DNA from 3 places in the Psychrobacillus sp. Z3-81 genome. Region 2 is predicted to be linked to each of the others. Evidence: riboswitches for the same ligand, from Rfam matches in the RefSeq annotation. Region 2 holds a riboswitch; each other region holds the start of a gene.
What was found. Region 2 has a riboswitch for lysine ahead of AC1ECF_RS05815 (Na+/H+ antiporter NhaC family protein). Riboswitches for the same ligand answer to the same signal wherever they lie in the genome.

Region 1: it holds a riboswitch for lysine, as region 2 does, so the genes downstream of both, AC1ECF_RS09675 (transporter substrate-binding domain-containing protein) here and AC1ECF_RS05815 (Na+/H+ antiporter NhaC family protein) in region 2, are expected to answer to the same signal.
Region 3: it holds a riboswitch for lysine, as region 2 does, so the genes downstream of both, AC1ECF_RS00510 (aspartate kinase) here and AC1ECF_RS05815 (Na+/H+ antiporter NhaC family protein) in region 2, are expected to answer to the same signal.

The regions. Positions count from the first base shown of each region.
Region 1 is NZ_JBWQPU010000007.1:124,711-131,882, reverse strand. Features, by position in the region: gene AC1ECF_RS09685 (MBL fold metallo-hydrolase) at 101-1,192, shown strand; gene AC1ECF_RS09680 (hypothetical protein) at 1,320-1,712, shown strand; lysine riboswitch at 1,840-2,023, shown strand; gene AC1ECF_RS09675 (transporter substrate-binding domain-containing protein) at 2,152-2,997, shown strand; gene AC1ECF_RS09670 (amino acid ABC transporter permease) at 3,077-3,838, shown strand; gene AC1ECF_RS09665 (amino acid ABC transporter ATP-binding protein) at 3,852-4,553, shown strand; gene AC1ECF_RS09660 (alpha/beta fold hydrolase) at 4,767-5,567, shown strand; gene AC1ECF_RS09655 (sensor domain-containing diguanylate cyclase) at 5,583-6,578, shown strand; gene AC1ECF_RS09650 (GNAT family N-acetyltransferase) at 6,568-7,172, shown strand, end outside.
Region 2 is NZ_JBWQPU010000004.1:41,391-48,562, reverse strand. Features, by position in the region: gene AC1ECF_RS05835 (DUF72 domain-containing protein) at 1-733, shown strand, start outside; gene AC1ECF_RS05830 (sulfite exporter TauE/SafE family protein) at 737-1,555, shown strand; gene AC1ECF_RS05825 (bifunctional metallophosphatase/5'-nucleotidase) at 1,574-2,947, shown strand; gene yunB (sporulation protein YunB) at 2,988-3,761, shown strand; lysine riboswitch at 3,812-3,988, shown strand; gene AC1ECF_RS05815 (Na+/H+ antiporter NhaC family protein) at 4,135-5,700, shown strand; gene lipA (lipoyl synthase) at 5,798-6,730, shown strand; gene AC1ECF_RS05805 (YutD family protein) at 6,744-7,079, shown strand.
Region 3 is NZ_JBWQPU010000001.1:99,144-106,315, forward strand. Features, by position in the region: gene AC1ECF_RS00485 (electron transfer flavoprotein subunit alpha/FixB family protein) at 1-225, shown strand, start outside; gene AC1ECF_RS00490 (hypothetical protein) at 542-1,261, shown strand; gene AC1ECF_RS00495 (hypothetical protein) at 1,573-1,869, shown strand; gene trxA (thioredoxin) at 2,484-2,804, shown strand; gene uvrC (excinuclease ABC subunit UvrC) at 2,998-4,788, shown strand; lysine riboswitch at 4,828-5,005, shown strand; gene AC1ECF_RS00510 (aspartate kinase) at 5,137-6,357, shown strand; gene AC1ECF_RS00515 (YslB family protein) at 6,408-6,818, opposite strand; gene AC1ECF_RS00520 (succinate dehydrogenase cytochrome b558 subunit) at 7,108-7,172, shown strand, end outside.

The DNA of each region.
Region 1 (7,172 bases), on a different contig from region 2:
CAAAGCTATGACAAGTACCCAGAAAAGGTTTGTTTTGAGTTTACTCGGGAATAGGAAGGACACATTATAGAACGGGAAAGCAGAAGAGGAGGTAGATTCTTTGCAACTTCGTCGTTACCTTGTAGTTATTCTGTTTGGGATAATAAGTGTTGGTTTTGTCAGCATGCAGATAGAGGAGGTAGAATCCAAGAGTGATGAGGAAATGCAGATGATAGAAGCTAGAAAGAAGTTCTTTGGCAAGCGGTATGTAGATGAGAACACCGGTAAAATTAGCCCCGATCAAGTAATTTTCTCATGGGTAGGGGTCTCCAATTTTGCCGTGGCTGTAAATGGCCAAGTCATTTTACTGGATGCATGGATACCTGGAGAGGATTCTAACTATGTTCCTGCAACTGCCGAGGAGCTAGCTGCTCTTCAGCCAGAAGCAATCTTCATCGGGCATTCTCATTTTGATCATGCAGATCATGCGGCGGAGATAATAGAAAAGACAGGGGCCACATTAGTAGGCACTCCAGATCATTGTGAGCAAATAAAACAGGATGTAGAGACCGAAGCTGCTATAAATTGCGTAGAAGCGATAAAAGCGGATTCGGCTCCTGGGGCGATTCAAAAACTTAAATTTCTAGAGGGTGTAAAAATTACAGCGATTTCTCACGTTCATTCAGCTCTAGAGCTACCAGATACAGATGACCAATCAGCTCCGCTATTTTCAAAGAAAGATAGAAACAGTGAGGCTCCTAAGGGGGATATAAAGGAATTACTTGCTTCTGTAGGGGAAGACGAGGGAGGTACGGTCATGTACCAATTCCAAGTAGGAGAGTTTACCTTTGCTTGGAATGATTCTGCTGGACCAATTAAAGAAGAGGCACCAGAGTTAACAAACATTCTAGCTTCTTTATCTGAGACAGATGTTCAGCTAGGAGCGATTATGGGCTTTAACCAATATACAAATGGGTTAAGAGACCCGCGAATGTATATAGAGGCTTTAAATCCTAAGGTGTTTGTGCCTACCCACCATGATAATTGGTCTCCACCAATTACTACTAGCGCAGAAAACTATCGTGAAGCTCTTGAAAAGGAGCTGGACAACCTTTCAGGAAATATTCCCGAGCTTATATTCTTATCGGATCCAGATGACTACGTCAAACCCGAGCGTTTAACCTTTAATATATTAGATGAAAAGTGGCGATAAAAAAGTGGTGAGTAGAGAAAGATATAGTCGCTTTCTCTACTCATTTTTATGGTAAGCAGTCATTTTGTATGTAACGTTTCTTTCCTTTATTGCGTCTATTATAGTAACTGTGTATAGGAGCTGAAAAATGAAAAAGCTACTGTTTATTTTGTTACTATTCCTGGTCGCTGGATGTGAAAGTATAAACGAATCTCACCAAGAATACCTATCCTCGTTAGGCTGGGAGATAAAGGCGTCGGGTGAAGTAAAAAAGTATATATTAGATGTTCCGGAAGAGATGCTTGAAAATTATCGAGCAAGTGGTGTGACGTTTATCGAGCAATATAACGGAAAAGAAATAACAAGATATGAATATAAACTTAAGGAAAAAACGGTAGACAATCAGCATTTAATGGCATATGTCTATGAGTATGAGGAGGAAATTATAGGAGGAAGTGGTTCTCTGCCAACTCATACCCCAGGAACCTTCAACTTGGAGAATAAAGAGAGATTGGTAAAGGAGAAATTAATTAAAAAGTAGAAGAAAATTAATGGAAATATGAATTTATATATGGATTGAAAAGAAAAAAATGTAATATAGAATCATTGACAGATAGAAAATGGTCATGTAGACTATGAACAATAATTGAATAAAACCTCGCTTACATAAGTGAGGTAGAGGCGCGATATTTAACAGTTCCTAGAGGAGCAGGAGAAAGCCATGATGCTAGGAAGAAGGAAATGTCGCCGAAGTGTGTAATAATCTCGTTATTACATGCTGGGTCTACAGTGAATAACTGTAGGACTGTCCATGTGAAACATCCCGGTTTCTCATGGTGTGCTATCTCATTAGGGAAAAGTAGAGGAATTCTGGGCAACCATACATAACGGACCTGAGTTCATCTCAGGGCTTTTTTTGTATGTTTGTCCTTTTTTTATTGCTTGAAACATATCATTTATAAAAAAGGAGATTCATAGACATGAAAAACAAGATAACTATTTTCTTAACCATTCTAATTGCTACCATGCTATTAGCGTCATGCGGTACATCTAATCAAGAAGAGACAGGAAATGCTAGTGCTAGCGAGGAAAAAGAAGTGTTTCGAATTGGCTTAGAAGCAGGATATCCTCCTTTTAACTGGACGCAAATGGATGAGTCAAATGGAGCAATAAAAATTAATGGAGCTGCAGAATACGCAGGAGGCTATGATGTAGAAATTGCTAAAAGAATTGCAGAAGGGCTTGGAAGAGAATTAGAAGTGGTGAAATTAGAATGGGATGGCTTAGTTCCAGCTTTAACTTCTGGAAAAATTGATGCTATTATTGCCGGAATGTCTCCAACGGAAGAAAGAAAGAAAACGATTGATTTCTCCGATAATTACTATACCTCTAATTTTGTCATGGTCGTAAAAAAGGGTAGTGCTTATGAGGAAGCAACCTCTATTCAGGACTTTAAAGGTGCTAAAATAACGGGACAATTAAATACTTCTCATTATAATGTGATTGATCAAATCAATGGAGTAAAGAAGCAGCCTGCATCTGATAATTTCCCTGCAATGAGAGTAGCCCTAGAATCTGGCATGATTGATGGCTATGTATCGGAGCGGCCAGAGGGAGTAAGTGCATCCACTGCAAATGAAAACTTTGTGATGATAGAGTTTACTGAAGGTTTTAAAGCAGATCCAGTAGAAACAGCTACAGCTGTTGGATTGCAAAAAGGAAATCCAGATATCGATAAAATTAATGAGATTCTAGCTGGAATAAGTGAAGAAGAACGTCAAAAGCTGATGGATACAGCAATACTTAATCAGCCAGCAGCTGAATAAAAAAGATGGACCAGCTGCCTAAATTAGCAGCTGGTTTTTAAACAGATAAACGAACGAATGTCTTAAATAGGGGGAAAACATGAGTGTAGAGTGGATCATATCAATCGTAACAAATTACTGGCCAATGTTTCTTCGAGGCGCCGGCATTACCTTGCTAATCTCTATTATAGGAACCATTATTGGAGGGGCGATTGGCTTACTTACTGGGGTTATTCGTACAATTCCAAAGCCTTCAAGAGGTATTAAGAAATTTATTTTAACATGTATCAATTTCTTTTTATCAGCTTATATAGAGTTCTTTAGAGGAACACCTATGATTGTACAAGCGATGGTTATCTTTTATGGCTCCGCTTTAGCCTTTGGATGGAACCTGCATACTTTAGTAGCTGCCTTACTGATTGTTTCCATAAACACGGGAGCTTACATGGCTGAAATAGTTAGAGGAGGAATCATCTCCATAGACAAAGGACAGTTTGAAGCCTCCCAAGCAATTGGTATGAATCATTTTCAAACAATGTTCCACGTGGTACTTCCACAAGTAATTCGCAATATTTTACCAGCAACGGGAAATCAGTTCATTATTAATATAAAAGATACTTCTGTGCTTAACGTAATTGGTGTAACAGAACTATTTTTCCAAACAAAATCTATCGCAGGAAATAACTTTCGGTACTTTGAGTCTTTCTTTGTAGCTTGTATCCTCTATTTTGTCATGACGTATGCAGTCACATTAATTTTAAGATATTTTGAGAGGAAGCTAGATGGTCCTGAAAATTACACAATGATAGTTGGCCAACCCCAACAGCTCACTATTCCAGTAAGTAAGAATGAAAACCACTAAAGGAGGAGCAGAAATGGAAAAAGTAATTGATATTCAACATCTAAGCAAATCCTTTGGCACACATGAGGTTCTGCGGGATATAAATTTCTCTGTCCAAAAAGGAGAAGTAGTTTGTATGATCGGCTCCTCTGGCTCAGGTAAATCCACTTTATTGCGTTGTGTGAATCTCCTAGAACAGCCAAGTGGTGGGCAAATTATATATAACGGAGAAAATATTTTAACCTCTAACCAAGACATAAACAGCTATCGAACGAAGCTTGGTATGGTGTTTCAGCAATTTAACTTATTCAACAATCACACTGTATTAGGAAATTGCACAGTTGGCCAAATAAAAGTTTTAAAACGCTCTAAAGAAGAAGCAGAAAGAATTGCGCTTAAGTATTTACAGGTAGTAGGAATGGACCAATACATTCATGCAAAGCCTAAGCAGCTTTCTGGAGGTCAAAAGCAACGAGTAGCTATAGCCAGAGCGTTGTCTATGGAGCCAGACGTTCTATTATTTGATGAACCAACCTCTGCTCTTGATCCTGAAATGGTAGGAGAGGTCTTAAAGGTAATGAAGGAGCTTGCGGAGTCCGGGCTGACCATGCTTATTGTTACTCATGAAATGGATTTTGCTAGAGAAGTATCTCATCGAGTAGTTTTTATGGACAAGGGTGTGATAGCAGAGGAAGGGAGACCAGAGCAGCTCTTTAATAATCCTACTCAGGCATGAACAAAGGAGTTTTTAAAGAGAGTAGTCAGATGATAAATAGGTGCATTGTTGCATTTCCTTTATTCAACTAGAAAATTATAAGATAAACTAGTATATTAGAAGTAGATATTTTTGGAAAATATACTAATGACTTGATAGGCTTCCCTTCTTTACTGATGTGGGAGCTATTTTTTTAAATGGAGATGAACAAGAATTCTGTCCAGAGGTGTGTATATGGTGAATGTGCTAGAAAGGAACAATGTACAAGTAATCGGAAATGGTGAAAAAACATTGGTTTTTGCTCATGGATTTGGGTGTGATCAGACAATGTGGAGATATATTACTCACGCATTTAAACAGGACTATCGAATTGTCTTATTTGATTATGTAGGCTCTGGAAACTCTGATTTATCCTTTTATGACTTTCAAAAATACAACTCGTTAACTGGGTATGTAGAGGATCTCTATGACGTGTTAACCTCCTTGCGATTAAAAGAGGTTATTTTCGTTGGACATTCCATTAGTTCTATGATTGGAATGCTAACAGCCATAAAATATCCTGAGCTTTTTAAAAAGATGATTATGATTGGTCCGTCTCCAAGATATTTAAATGATTTAGATGGCTACTATGGTGGCTTTGAGGAGCCGGATATCTTAGAGTTATTAGAAATGATGGAGATGAACTTTGTGGGATGGGCGACCTCTATGGCACCGAAAGTAGTAGACAAGGAAGACAGTCCGTTAGTTGCAAAGGAAGTAGAGACTAGCTTTCGTTCCAATGACCCGGCAGTTTCCAGACAGTTTGCAGAAGTAACCTTTTATAGTGATCACCGTCGTGAACTTAACGATCTGGATATTCCAGTTTTAATCATCCAATGCTCGGAGGATAGCATTGTGCCGATTGAGGTAGGGCAATACCTGCACTGTCATTTAAAACATAGTAGCCTTCAAATTATGGAGGTAAAAGGGCATTATCCGCATCTTAGTCACCCAGAGGAAACTGCTCAACTGATTTATAATTTTTTGTTGGATTAAGAGGAGATAGCTAAAATGGATGAGCGTTTAAATAATGCCCCTTGTGGCTTTTTCACTATTACGCAAAAAGGCATAATTCAAGAAGTGAACGAGACATTCTTGCAGATGGTTGGTTATAAGAAAGAGGAGCTTATTCAAAAGCATATAGAAATAATTCTAACTGCGGCCAATAAGTTTATATTTCATACTTACTTTTACCCATATATAGAGCTATACGGTAGGGTGGAGGAAATGTTCTTGAGCTTGAAAAATAAAGAAGGTCAAGTTGTGCCAATTCTGCTTAATGGTGTTTACGTAGAAAGGGAAGACACTAAGCTGATTGATTGTGTTGTCGTCTCTATGGGAAAAAGGATGAGTTATGAGAGAGAGATTCGGCAGGCAAAAAAACAGGCGGAAGAAGCATATCGAGAAAAGGAAGAGGCACTTACTAAGCTAGAACAATTACATATAGAAATAGAGAAGAAGCAAGAGAGTCTTATCAGTTTAAATACAAAGCTGGAGGAACTAGCAATAACAGATAAGCTAACAGGTTTGAGAAATCGTCGCTATTTTCATCTAAAGCTGGAGGAACTGATCATTGATTTTGAGAAGGGGCAAGTTCCATTTTCCTTATGCATCTTTGACATTGATTATTTTAAAAAGATAAATGATACGTATGGACATCAAGTAGGAGACAAGGTTCTAGTACAGCTAGCTGGATTGGTAAAAGATATTATAAGAGAAGAAGATTCTGTACTTCGTTATGGAGGAGAGGAATTTATTATTTTATACCCACGTGCAAGTGAAGCAATAGCTCAGAAGGAAGCAGAGAAGGTTAGAAGAGCAATAGAAGAATCCAATTGGGATGCTGGAAGTGTCACCATTAGTATGGGTATCTCTACTTACGGAAAGAATGATACTCATTCGTCCATTGTAGAAAGTGCGGATAAGGCGCTTTATTATTCAAAAGCAAATGGCCGAAATCGAGTGACACACATAGATCAGATCGGAGAAGATACAGATGCTTTTTAATACGATAAAAAAAGATAAAGAGTATTGGCTTGTGGACCAAAGGAAGATGAAGGGTGTGTCAACGGAGGAATATCAACAATCCTTCGCTGTACTCTTGGAACAGTGGAAATACGAGCAAGTAGCATACCTTTCCCTTCTCATGAATCAAGAACTGGAAGAATGGTTACTGGAAAAAGGATTTCATAAAGTATCCTCCATAGTGGAATATACTCGCCAGCTTGATGAGCATTTCTTAACAGAAAGCTTGGTTACCTATGAATCGTTAGAGGAAAGTGAAATGGATGATGTTGATTTTGCGAAGCTTTATGACGTATGTCGAAGTGGCTCGGCAAACAAAAATAACTTATTTTCGATAGAGCAGATTATGGATTCTTTAGAGAGCGAGCTGGGAAGCGGCTGGAGATCCCACTGCTTTATCTTTTCAAAGGATAGAAGCGTACTTGGAATAAGTGTTCCTCACGTCGAAGAGGGGACAAAGGATGAGGGAAGGCTATTCTATTTTGGAGTCATTCCAGAGGAGCGTGGAAAGGGCTACGGAAAAGTATTTCATCGCATATCATTGGAATTAATGAAGAAATTTCATGCCACCTATTA
Region 2 (7,172 bases):
TTATGCCATACAGCCTGAAAAGAACATTCAAAAATGGATTCGAGAGACACCAGATAATTTTCAATTTGTCGTAAAGGCATATCAAGGGATGACAGGTCATCAGCGTGGGGAAATTCCTTTCAAAACGACTGAAGAGATGTTTGAAGCTTACCGGAAATCAATTCTCCCTTTTCAAGAGGCAGGAAAGCTATCAATGGTGCTTGCGCAATTCCCGCCTTGGTTCAAATGTGAGAAAGAAAATGTGCAATACCTTCGTACGATTAGAGAAGAGTTAAAGGATTTTGAGGTGGCGGTTGAGTTCCGACATCAGTCCTGGTATTCTCCTGAATATGAAAGGGGCACGCTGGAGTTTCTAAGGGACAATGAGTTTCACCATAGTGTGTGTGATGAGCCACAGATAGGGGAGGGGAGTATTCCTCTTGTGCCAGTGGCTACCTCTAAGAAGGTGTTGGTACGCTTGCATGGACGTAATGCAGCTGGCTGGCTAAACCCTGGAAACAGGGAAAAGTGGAGAGAGGTAAGGTATCTCTATGACTATAATAAAGAAGAACTGACCTACATAAAAAAAGTATGTGAGCAGCTGGATAAACAGGCATCTGAAGTAATAGTATTATTTAATAACAACTCTGGTGGGCATGCAGCTAAAAATGCTAAAGCCTTTCAGCACATGCTGGATATAGAGTTTAAAGGGCTTGCTCCCAAACAACTAGACCTATTTGAAGGGGAATTTTAACAAATGGAATGGATTATATTAGCATTATGCGGTTTATTTTCAGGAATTATAGGAGCGCTTGTAGGTCTTGGTGGGGGTGTCATTTTAGTACCGGCTCTGCTTTTGTTTGGTACCACCCTTGGTTGGGTACCGGACATCACGCCACAAAGTGTTGTGGGTCTATCCGTTATTATGATGATTTTTATAGGGCTATCTTCTACCCTTTCTTACATGAAGACCAAAACAGTTGATTTTAAAAGCTCCATTATTTTCTTTATCGGAAGCATCCCTGGAACTATATTGGGAGCATGGGTAAACAAAGGCTTGGATTTACCGTCCTTTAATCTCTATTTTGGTATATTATTAGTAGTCCTTTCCATGCTTCTTCTAGTGAGGAAATATCTAAAGCCGGTACAATGGTTTGTAAAGAATGGAACGAAGCGCACCTTTACAGATGGAGATAAAACATTTGTATATGGATATCCAATCTGGTTTGCTTTAATATTCACCTTCGCAGTGGGCTTTGCTTCAGGGTTGTTCGGAATAGGTGGCGGTTCTATGATCGTTCCTGCCATGATCTTGTTGTTTTTGTTTCCACCTCATGTGGCGGTTGGTACCTCCATGTTTATGGTGTTCTTGTCGGCTATCGTAAACTCTGCCACACATATATCTTTAGGAAACGTTCCATGGCTGTATACAATACCTGTCGTACCTGCAGCATATATTGGAGCAAAGCTTGGTGCAAGGTTGAATAAAAAGCTGAATTCAGAAGCGCTAGTAACGGCTCTCCGTATCGTATTGCTGATTTTAGGGATTCGATCTATAATTGATGGATTATTCTAGCTAAGGAGGGGAGATAGGATGATGGAAAGAATCCATATTTATCATACGAATGATTTACATAGTCATTTAGAAAATTGGCCAACCATTCATCAATTTCTCTCTGATAGACAAAAGGCTCATTCCACTAAAGAGACAGTGTTGACTTTAGACATTGGAGATCATCTCGATCGCTCCAATGTATTTACAGAAGGCTTCCTTGGAAAAGGGAACGTTCAGCTTCTAAATAAGGCAAACTATGATTATGTAACGATTGGGAATAATGAAGGAATTACTCTAGGACATGAAGAATTGGATACTTTATATGAGGATGCTAATTTTGAAGTGATTGTATCTAATTTCGTTTACCCAAATGGGGAGATACCATCATGGATTCGTCCTTATAAAATCCATGTTACTCCGACAGGGTTAAAAATTGGAATTGTAGCTGCAACCGCAGACTATGGTATCTACTATGAGCAGCTTGGCTGGCATGTACAAGATCCGATTAATAGGCTTAGCCAGCTTAGTCGAGAATTAAGACCAGAGGTTGATGTGTTAATTTGCATGTCTCATTTGGGGAAATTTCAGGATGAAATCCTATCGCAAGAAATACCAGAAATCGATTTAATATTAGGGTCTCATACGCATCATTTCTTTGAGGAAGGGAAATGGATAGGAAATACGCTGCAAGCAGCCGCAGGGAAGTTTGGGAACTATATCGGCTATGTAACGATTGATTTCGAGCACGAGACGAAAACAATCGTGGAAAAACGTGCTGTTCTATATCCAGTTGAGAATTTGCCTAAACCAGTGGATGACATAGACCTACAACAGTCCTGGCAGGATAAAGGCTATGCGGAGCTTGCCACACCCGTATTTTTTAACCAAAAGAAACTTCAAAAGGATTGGTTTAAACCGTCCTCGCTCTCGAAATTTTTTGGTGAGGCTTTGTTAGCTTATACAAAAGCGGATTGTGCAATGTTTCCAGCAGGGATTTTCCTGTCCGATCTTCCTAGTGGGATGATAAAGGAAAGTGACTTGCATCGCTGTCTACCACACCCGATTAATCCGTGTGTGGTTACTTTAACCGGCGCCGCTCTTTTAGAAGTGTTGACGTTATCCAAAAATGAAAAATGGCCACGCTTAGAAGTGAAAGGGCTGGGATTTAGGGGGAAATACCTTGGGACTATTTTGTTTGATCAATTAGAGGATGTACAGGGTACTGTCTTTATTAATGGAAAACCGTTACAAATTGAGAAGACCTATACTTTAGCTACTCTAGATATGTTCACCTTTGGTTACTTCTTTCCTTCCTTGAAAAATTCGGATAAACGATACATTATGCCGGAAGTTATTCGAGATATCGTGAAATGGTATGGTACCCATTACAATTATGAATATCGCTCATACTGATTCCCCTTGTTACATATAAGTAACAAGGGGGATTTTTTACTTGTTTTATCACAAAAGAAGACAGCGACGTACATTTCATATTAGAACTCAGACAAAGCTAGCTATCTTTTTAGCAAGTTTTCTCCTATCGGTTGCTGGGGTATTCTATTATGTAAATGCCCAGCTGACACCAACCTATCTCGATTATGCAGAGGTTCAAACAAACAAGATAGCATCCATGGTTATTAGTAAGGCAATAAATTCAAGAACATCAAACGTGCTTGATGTGAATGATATCATTGAGCAAGTACCTACAGAAAGTAAGACAATGGTAACGACAAAGTTTAATACAGAAATAATTAATAGGGTGTTGGCGGATACGAACAGCTTAGTCCAAGCACATTTGGAGCAGGCAGAGCGTGGAAATCTATCCAGTCTCCCTTATTTAGATGATATTGAGTATGACAAGCAAACGATGGAGGATCAAGGAGGGGTTGTGTTTTTTGTTCCAATGGGGCAGGCAACCAACATACCTCTAATTGGAAATCTAGGTCCAAAGATTCCTATACGCTTTCATGTGATCGGGAACGTCCAGTCAAATGTAGAAACGAAGATTACGGAGTTTGGAATCAATAATGCCTATGTAGAAGTTACCATCCACATAAAAGTAAGCGTACAGATAATAGTTCCACTGGCAAGTAAAATAAGTGTAGTGGAACAAAATATTCCGGTAGCGATGGGATTGGTTCAAGGTCAGGTTCCATATATTTACACAGGGGGTGATGGTGAGGCAGCTCCTTCGGTTGAAGTGCCAATACCGTTACCTGAAGATTAAAAAACCTTCACTTTTTAAAATTTCCTGTTATGATAGAATAAAATAAATACACATTAGGTAGAGGCTGCATTGCTTAATAGTATTGTACAGAAGGGTGACACCGTTGATCGTACAAGAAAGGAAGCATTGCCGAAATTAGATTTGTCGTCAAGCAATCTAGTTGGGGTTATTTTGAATAAAAATAACACTGTCATCTGTTGGAAAACAGATGGGGAGCTACACGTAGATGAACATATTACTATTCAACGTAGAGGCTAACCTAAATTTACTTAGGTTAGTCTTTTTAGTTTTTGAATCGCCCGCTTGGAGGAGCGTTTCTCACTCCATTAATTGGGGCAGACAGTAGTATACATGTTTAAAAGGAGGAGCAATAATGGAAGGCACTATTTATTCATTGATACCACCACTACTTGCGATTGTGATGGTTTTATTAACAAAAAGAGTATTATTATCACTTGGGCTTGGAATCGTTTCTGCAGCATTCCTGAGCGAAGAATTTTCATTGATAGGTTCTCTTCGTCTTTTGTGGGAATCTTTTAGCGTTTCTTTCTGGGATGATGGTTTCAACATGTACAATATTTATATTCTATTATTTATTTTATTTCTTGGAATTATCACCGCCTTTGTCAGTCTTTCAGGTGGTAGTAAAGCCTTTGCAAATTGGGCAGTAAAGAGAATCACCACAAGAAGAGGGTCTAAGCTATTAACTGCATGCCTCGGTGTCATCATTTTTATTGATGATTATTTTAATGCTTTAGCAGTAGGGCAGATTGCAAGACCAATTACTGATACATACAGAGTATCTCGAGCAAAGCTTGCATATATTATCGATTCGACTTCTGCACCTATTTGTGTTATTTCGCCAGTGTCTAGCTGGGGGGCATTCTTAATAGCTCAATTAGGTCTCATATTTTCTACTCATGCTATTACGGAGTATACTCCCTTACAGGCTTTTGTTTATATGGCTCCTATGAATTTCTATGTTATAGGCGCATTAGCTGTTGTTTTCTTCGTAGCTTGGACGGATATTGATATTATGGGAATGAAAAAGCATGAAACTCGTGCTCTTGTAGAAGGAGAGCTTTATGATAAGGGAAAAGTGAACCCAGGTGATCTTGCTGGTCATTTCCCGGAAAATAATTACGGAAAAGTAATAGATTTAATCTTGCCTATTGCTTCTCTACTCGTTGTAACTATTATAAGTATGGTTTGGACTGGCTATAGAGCTGCAGGATCCACAAATCTTTTGACTATTTTTGAAAACACAAATGTACCTTTATCTTTATTTATAGGCGGTCTTGTCGCTTCTATTTTGGCTATATTACTCTATGCAAGACAATTTAAAGTAAACCCAGATGCTAATGTTAAATACATTACAAAAGGATTATCAAAGGGAATCCAATCGATGATGGTAGCAGTTTTTATTTTAATCTTTGCATGGTCATTAGGATTTTTGATTACCGAATTAGGAACTGGTGACTACCTAGCATCATTGGTTACAGACTATAATGTACCAACTGGTATACTTCCTCTCATTTTATTTGTTGTAACTGCTTTTATGGCATTTGCCACTGGTTCATCATGGGGATCATTTGGTATTCTTCTTCCTATTGGGGCAAGTATCATTATGGCGGTAGAGCCAGATTTGATTTTACCAGTGCTTGCATCTGTTCTTGCAGGAGCTGTATTTGGTGATCATTGCTCTCCAATTTCAGATACTACTATCATGTCTGCGACAGGTGCAGGCGTGAATGTATTAGACCATGTTACGACCCAGCTCCCATATGCAATTATTTGCGCTATCATCGCAGGAATAGGGTATTTGGTCCTTGGTTTAACAGGCTCTGTATTATCAGGCTTTGTTACTGTGATCATCCTCATAATCGTTCTGTTTCTGTATTGGAGCATCAAAGGCAAGAGGAGTCAACAGCTAGTTTAAACGTTTCTCTATGGCTTTTCTGAAGGTTGTTTGAATTCAAATAATATGGTACATTGACAAAAGTAATAGTATGTTATTTGGGGAATGGGGTAAAGAAATGACATCATGTAAGCCGCCAAAGAAGGAGCATGAGCGGAAGCCTGACTGGCTGAAGATTAAGCTAAACACGAATGACGAGTATAAAGGCTTAAAGAAATTAATGAGAGAAAATAATCTCCATACGGTGTGTGAAGAAGCAAAGTGTCCGAATATACATGAATGCTGGGGTTCTAGACGTACAGCAACCTTCATGATTCTGGGAGCAGTTTGCACGCGAGCTTGTAGATTCTGTGCAGTAAAAACAGGCCTTCCAACCGAGCTAGACTTAGCAGAGCCAGAGCGTGTAGCAGATTCTGTTGTCATCATGAATCTGAAGCATGTAGTAGTTACCGCAGTAGCTCGTGACGACCTAAAGGATGGAGGCTCAGAGGTGTTTGCGGAAACAATTCGAGCCATCCGAAGAAAAAATCCATTTACCACTATTGAGGTCCTACCTTCTGATATGGGAGGGATTGAACAAAATCTTCGGAACATCATGGATGCAAAGCCGGACATACTCAATCATAATATCGAAACTGTACGTAGACTAACACCAAGGGTCCGCGCTCGCGCAACGTATGATCGATCGCTCGAACTGCTAAGAAGGGCAAAAGAGATGCAGCCGACTATTCCAACTAAATCTTCTATCATGCTGGGACTAGGGGAAACACATGAGGAGATAGTAGAAGCGATGGAGGATCTACGAGCAAACAATGTGGATATTCTAACGCTGGGGCAGTATCTTCAGCCAACGAAAAAGCATATAAAGGTTCAAAAATATTATTCACCAAACGAGTTTGGGGAATTAAGAAAAATTGCTATGAGTAAGGGTTTCTCCCACTGTGAGGCTGGGCCACTGGTTAGAAGCAGCTATCACGCTGACGAACAGGTGAACGCGGCAGCTAAGCAAAGGCAGCTCCAAGGGGAAGATTTGCTTGCACAAAATAGCTGATGGATGGTGAGCTATGATAATCGCAGAAGGCTATACGTATGAGATAATAGAAAACTATCGCGACGCATTTAAGGAAGAAGTTTTTTTAGAGCGCTATAGTGAAATACTTACGAAGTATGATTATATCGTGGGAGACTGGGGATATGGTCAATTAAGGCTGAAAGGCTTCTTTGATGATCGTAACAACAAGGCTACCTTTGACACGAAGATAAGTACACTCAAGGACTATATATATGAATACTGCAATTTTGGTTGTGCTTATTTCGTCGTGAAAAAGACAGGCGTAGCTCCAAAAGCGCTTCCACCTATATTGGAGAAAAAAGAAAACCTTGAACAAGATCAGCTATGATCGAGTTCAAGGTTTTTTGCTTGGTAAAAAGTATCTGATAAATTGCTGTTGAGCGAGAATAAAGTTGCTCTATCCGAGAGTAAATCGTCACCG
Region 3 (7,172 bases), on a different contig from region 2:
GGACAAACTGGTAAAGTCGTAACTCCTGACCTGTATATCGCAGCGGGTATCTCTGGAGCAATTCAACATTTAGCAGGTATGTCTAACTCTAAAATTATCGTTGCAATCAACAAAGACCCAGAAGCAAACATCTTTAAAGTTGCTGACTACGGAATCGTTGGAGATCTATTCGAAGTAATCCCAATGCTTACGGAAGAATTCAAAAAACTTAAAGTGAATGCGTAAATAAACGAAAGGGCATCGAATTTCGATTCGATGTCCTTTATTATGTGGTGGTAAAATTTTTGTCATCGTTTTTTGGTTATCATCGTAATCATTTATCGCAGATTCATAACTCCAAAACATGGATAGCTATAACAGTCGAATTTGAGTTGGTTTCAATTCCTCGAAATTGTGAAGCACAGAAGTGATGATGGTTCCATCAGCAAAATAATAGTAGACAGTTGTTTATTACCAATTAATGAAACTTATCGTTCATTAAGAACGTATCGATTTTGAGTATATTATCCTCGAATATTGGCAGTTATCAAGGAGGGGTGAAATGAAGAAAAAGTTATTAATTATTAGTCTTATCCTATTGGTTATTTCAGCGATACCATTATTTCAAATACTAAGAGAAATAGTAATCGATTGGAATCTAAATAGTCGCTATAAAATCGAACATGCATATACTGAGCAAGGCTACCCCTCAACTATCGATGTGCAGGAAATTGAAATCAACGGTCGCACCATAGAGATAGTTGAAGAACAAACTGGTAAAAAGGGAAGTTTAACCCTATGGGATAAAGAGGAAAGAGTAGAAGCTGGAGATATCGTGAAACTTCATCTATTAGTTGATGGTAAAGAAGTCTCGCAAGCAGACGAAATCTGGCTCTCAAATCGTGATAGAGGAAGCCGTTATTTTTCTTGGCTCGATATTTTAACTGTTAACGAAAAGATAGCCATCGTACAACGTATCACAGACGATGATGAAGCAATGAACCATCGTAGATGGAAAATTATTTGGATTGATGAGCAAGGTGATATTACCGAAGAAGAAGTTTCCTATGAAAAGCGAAATAAAAATCCACTTGCGGTTCGTCTAATAAACGAGGCGGGTGCATCATTAATGAGTATGGGCTATTATTCAGACATTACGAAGGTGTATCCTTCATTCATCTTTCCTTTAGTATTTCCATTGGGAACGGGGTCATTAGGCATTCTGTTATGTATAATTGCATATCTCACAAGAAGAACATCATTAAATCAGATGAATAACTAAAAATGTAAATTAACAGATACTACGTCAAGAGTTGGTTGACGATACAGAGTTGACCCGTAAATCAGGGGCAACTCTGAGTTTTTATGTTAAAACAACAATATAAATTAACATAGCCAATACATTAGTGCCTAAAAACCTTTTATACTCGTTAATTGCTCTTCTCATCGTTTATGTTACAAGTTTTTATATTTTGAAGAAGTTTGGATTTAATATATAAACCTTCATTAATATTCATAAATCGCGATTTGGATGTCTAATATTATCCAGATTTAATGGTATATTTATTAAAAATATATTTAAGGAGGTTTTTTATGAATTCTTTGGTTATATTCGTTTTAGTTCTCTTTATTCTTAATGTATTTGTGATTTTTTTATCAAGATTGAATTGGTCGGTATGGATAATGGCAGGTGTTATTTTTATTATTTCTTCCCCAATAGTTCTAGTTCTGACAATGAATAACGTTGGTCGTAATGTTGGAGATGGAATTGCAGGCGCTGTGGCGGGGCTTACTTTTGGTGGTCTTTTGATTATCAATACAGTTATTTTATTAATTGTGGGAACTTTTGCAAGGAAAAAGTGGAAGCGAGCTGATTTAGAACAGCAATAAAGACTTATAAATCATATAAACAACATTTCCAAATGTTACGTTCAGGAGCCTTCTCAGAGCAGCTCAGAAGCCAATAAGAATAGCTGAATTTATATTGGAGTTTTCAATCTATTTCTTTATAGTTTACTAGTGAATAAGCAACTGCTCATTTGGTCAAGCTGATTCTTATAGTAAAGAAGCGAACAGCGACGACTCCAGTGGGATGAGTGAGACAGTTGAGACATTACAACGGCACACGCAAGCGTTCGGTGATGGCTTATTTTTGGGAGGGAAAACTAAAAACGTCACATCGTGTGACAACGTTTTCCTGACCAACATCCTGTTGGCCTCACGGAAAGCGTTCGCAAGAGAGCGCAATATACTTGTTTCTTCTTTTCTTATAATAGTGACATGAGCCATTATTTATCTTAATTATTTATTGCCTAACATAAATCCTTCATACGTATATTCCATTGTCTTTAAAACCAGTTTATCAACTAGCCAAAAGGGTAAATTACAATATCGCAATATGGACTTTTACTGATTGAAAGTATAGAATGATACCTCTAAGCTAAAATGTAGAACTAGCTTTTTTTGTCTGCTATAATCTTACTTAGAGTTACCAAAGGAGGAATATAAAAATGGCAATTGTTCACGGTACAGATCAAACCTTCAATCAAGAAGTAGAAAACGGATTAGTATTAGTAGATTTCTGGGCGACTTGGTGCGGGCCATGTAAAATGATCGCTCCAGTACTTGAGGAATTAGATGCTGAAATGAGCGATAAAGTGAAAATCGTAAAAGTAGACGTAGATGAAAACCAAGCTACTGCTAGCGAATTTGGTATCATGTCTATCCCTACACTAGTATTATTCAAAGATGGTAAGCCAGTAGATAAAGTGGTAGGCTTCCAACCAAAAGAAGCATTAGCTCAATTTGTAGAAAAAAATGCTTAATAAATAAAACCGGGTCCTTTTAGGCGCCCGGTTTTTTTAAAGACAAGAAAGTATATAATTCTAGTCTAGCTCCAGCGCCTTGACCCCTCGAGATTACTTGTGCCACAGTTGTGGTGGTGTGGTCTCCTTACTGTTCCCCATTTGCTTATCGGGACAGACATAGGCGCTTGTGCTTTTCTTAAAAGGTGATGAAATGAACGAATTAATTCAACAGAAATGTGCCATTTTACCTGACCAGCCCGGCTGTTACCTGATGAAGGACAGACAGGGCACTATTATTTATGTCGGGAAAGCCAAGGTATTAAAGAACCGAGTACGTTCCTATTTTACCGGTTCACATGATGGAAAGACCCAAAGATTAGTACAAGAAATCGTTGACTTTGAATATATCGTAACGTCGACCGAGCTAGAAGCACTGATTTTAGAGCTTCATCTTATCAAAAAGCATGACCCTAAATATAACGTCATGCTGAAGGACGACAAAACGTATCCATATATAAAAATTACAGCTGAAAAAAATCCTAAGCTGATTATTACTAGACAGGTTAAGAAGGACAAAGGGAAATACTTTGGTCCTTATCCAAATGCCCATGCAGCACATGAAACAAAAAAGCTGCTTGATCGTTTATATCCCCTCCGCAAATGTCAGAAGCTCCCAAACAAGGTGTGTCTCTATTATCATATTGGTCAATGTTTGGCTCCATGTGTGAATGATATTGAGGACAATGACTATACGGAAATCATCCAAGGAATGATCAGTTTTTTAAATGGTGGCCATGGAGATGTAAAAAAGAGCTTAACGGAAAAAATGAATCACGCAGCAGAGAATCTAGAATTTGAAAGGGCGAAAGAATATAGAGATCAGATTGCCCATATTGACCAAGTGATGGAAAAACAAAAGATGACGATGAATGATTTTACAAATCGAGATATCTTTGGCTACAAGGTGGATAAGGGTTGGATGTGTGTGCAGGTGTTTTTTATTCGCCAAGGTAAGCTAATAGAAAGAGACGTATCTCTATTCCCGCTTTATCGTGACCCAGAAGAAGAGTTTCTTACCTTCCTAGGGCAGTTTTATGCAAAGGCTGAGCATATTAAACCGAAAGAAATATACGTTCCTGCTACGACAAATATAGAGCTTGCGACGGAGCTCTTGCAAATGAAAGTAATCGTTCCGCAAAAGGGTACTAAGAAAAACCTAGTAGACCTAGCACAAAAAAATGCGGAAATTGCATTAACAGAGAAGTTTCACTTAATTGAAAGACAAGAAGAACGAACAATCGGAGCGGTGGAGGAACTTGGTAAGCTAATGGGGATAGCTGCTCCTAAACGGATAGAGGCTTTTGATAATTCTCATATTCACGGAACAGATGCTGTATCTGCAATGGTCGTATTTGTCGATGGAAAGGCACATAAAAAAGATTATCGTAAATATAAAACACGAACTGCCGCAAAGCACGATGATTATGGTGCTATGCGTGAGGTTGTAAGGAGAAGGTATATACGAGTGTTAAAGGACGATCTTCCACTTCCCGACTTAATCATTATTGATGGAGGGAAAGGGCAAATAGAAGCGGCTAGGGAGATTATAGAGGATGAATTGGGGTTAGATATTCCAATAGCAGGTCTAGCTAAGGATGGTAAGCACCAAACCTCCTCTCTTCTTTATGGCGATCCACTTGCAATTATTCCAATGAAACGTACTAGTGAGGCTTTCTATCTTCTTCAGCGTATCCAGGATGAGGTCCATCGATTTGCTATCACTTTCCACAGGCAGCAAAGAGGAAAGCATACAATTGCCTCTTCTTTAGATGGTATTCCAGGAGTAGGCCCTACTCGTAAAAAACAGCTATTAAAGCATTTTGGCTCTTTAAAGCGTATGGAAGCAGCTACAAAGGAAGAATTTATGGAAGCTGGTATTCCTGCTAAATTATCCGAACAATTAGTGGAGCATTTTCAAAAAAGTTCCTTGTCTTCCGAATAATACTGTGTTATGTTAGTAAAAACTTAATATTCACTTTTCAGTGAAGATAGAGGTGCGAGTCAACAAGAGTAATCTACAGGAGGAAGAAAAGTTCCTGCGATTGTAGAGGAAAGGGTTGTTCGCCGAAATATAGGATGGCTTTTCTCATTCTATGTTGGTCCTGCGTTTAAGAAATGTAGGATTGTCAGAATGTATATTCTGGAGGGCTATCTCAAATAGACATCTTTTTGACCGTGTATGAGAGTTAGCTTTTCACAATATGTGAAAAGCTTTTTTTTATCCCAACAGAGACTCGGGGTTAACTCGAGATGACGTATGTCATAGAGAAAAAAGGGAGATGAAAAATACGTGAGTAGAATTGTCATGAAATTTGGAGGAACATCTGTAGGTTCTATAGAAAAAATTGAGCATGTAGCAAGACGGATTCGAATAGAAAGAGAAAAGGGGCATCAAATTGCTGTCGTTGTGTCAGCCATGGGCAAGTCAACGGATGAGTTAGAAAAACTAGCAGCAGAGATTACGGACACACCAGTGAAAAGGGAGATGGATATGCTTCTATCAACTGGAGAACAGGTCACAATGTCCTTATTGGCTATCCAATTAAATGCCCTTGGAATAAAAGCAATTTCCTTAACTGGTTGGCAAGCAGGCATTATAACTGACCAGGTACATAGAAATGCTCGAATTGAAAAACTAGAATCAGAAAATATTCAATCCTACTTATCAGAAGGACAGGTAGTCATTGTAGCAGGATTCCAAGGCATGACAAAAGACTCTGCTATTACGACGCTTGGTAGAGGCGGCTCTGATACCACTGCAGTAGCGATTGCAGCTGCAATTGAAGCAGACATTTGCGATATCTATACAGACGTGGATGGTGTGTATACGTCCGATCCAAGGTATGTGAGAGATGCAAGAAAGCTAAAACAGTTAGAATACGATGAAATGCTAGAACTTGCTAACTTGGGAGCAGGTGTGCTTCATCCGAGGGCAGTTGAATTTGCCAAAAACTACAAAATTCCTCTCAGGGTTAGAGCGAGTTATAACGAAGGGGAAGGTACTATATTAAAGGAGGAAGTAGATTTGGAAAAAAACCTGATTGTTCGTGGAGTAGCGTTTGAAGCAGATATAGTACGGTTAACAATCGAATATGAGGTGCCTTTCAATGGATCGTTGTCCTCCATATTTACCACCTTGGCAAATCATCATATAAATGTGGATATTATTGTCCAAAGTATTATTGACGGTGTAAAGCCTACTGTATCTTTCTCTATTAAAAAGGAATCCCTTGCGGAGGCGATTTCTGTCTTAGAATCCCATAAGGGACAACTTGGTTTTACTTTTGCGGATTTTGAAGTAGGTCTTTCAAAAATTTCAATAGTTGGTTCAGGTATGGTCTCTAATCCGGGGGTGGCTGCACAAATGTTTGATCGATTGAGAAAGGAAAATGTGCCGATTAAAATGGTCAGCACCTCAGAAATAAAAGTGTCCGTAGTAGTTCCACAGGAAAATATGATTCAAGCGGCAAATGCTTTGCATGAGGAATTTGGTTTGGCAATCAGTAACTAAGCTCCAGATAAAAAAGCCAATCCAGTTATCATGGATTGGCAGTTTCTTTGTTATTTACTTTTTGCATCCCATTTAATAAGAAAAGAGACAATTCCTGTCTTTTTTGTAATCTCATCATAGCATTCTGTCAGATAGCCCTCAATTTTTTGATGTTGCTCAGCTAGAAAACCCGCCTCCAAGCTATGGCATCTATTTACTCCGCTAGGAGGTAAATGATACATATGTAAAAGATAGGACAAGGAATCCTTTGTGGATTTCTCTAATTCAAGCTTTCCCCAACCTGCTTCGTGAAAGAATGAGACAGCTTCTTCCATTGAATAAAGGGGAAATTTTCGAGCAAGATCTTTTCCCGCCCAATATAAAATATCTTTTTCATGTTTCCCGAGAATGGAAGTGAGAACGTGATCTCTTAACAGCTCATACCCGAAGGTAGAAACCTGGGACTCTTCTCTTTCACCCATGTACAACCCTACTTTCAACGCAATTTAACAAAACTACTACTCTATTTTAGCATAAATACTTTTTCTAGAGAAAAGGAATACTTTGTGAAAAAAGATACAATCTGTTATAGAGGAAACAGAGGGAAAGATATGCAAAATGCCCAAACATGCCTTGACGCTCCAAAATGTTGAGAGTACAATGGATATGTCATAAATTCGAAACATGAAGACAATAAACAAAATTGATACAATTATTTTATCGAAATAATAAATCTTTTTGTTTTATGTCAATTTGAGGGGGGTTATTTTGTTGACGAAAGAACGCGAATTTTACATGCGTCGTTTGCATTCTCTACTTGGTATTATTCCAGTAGG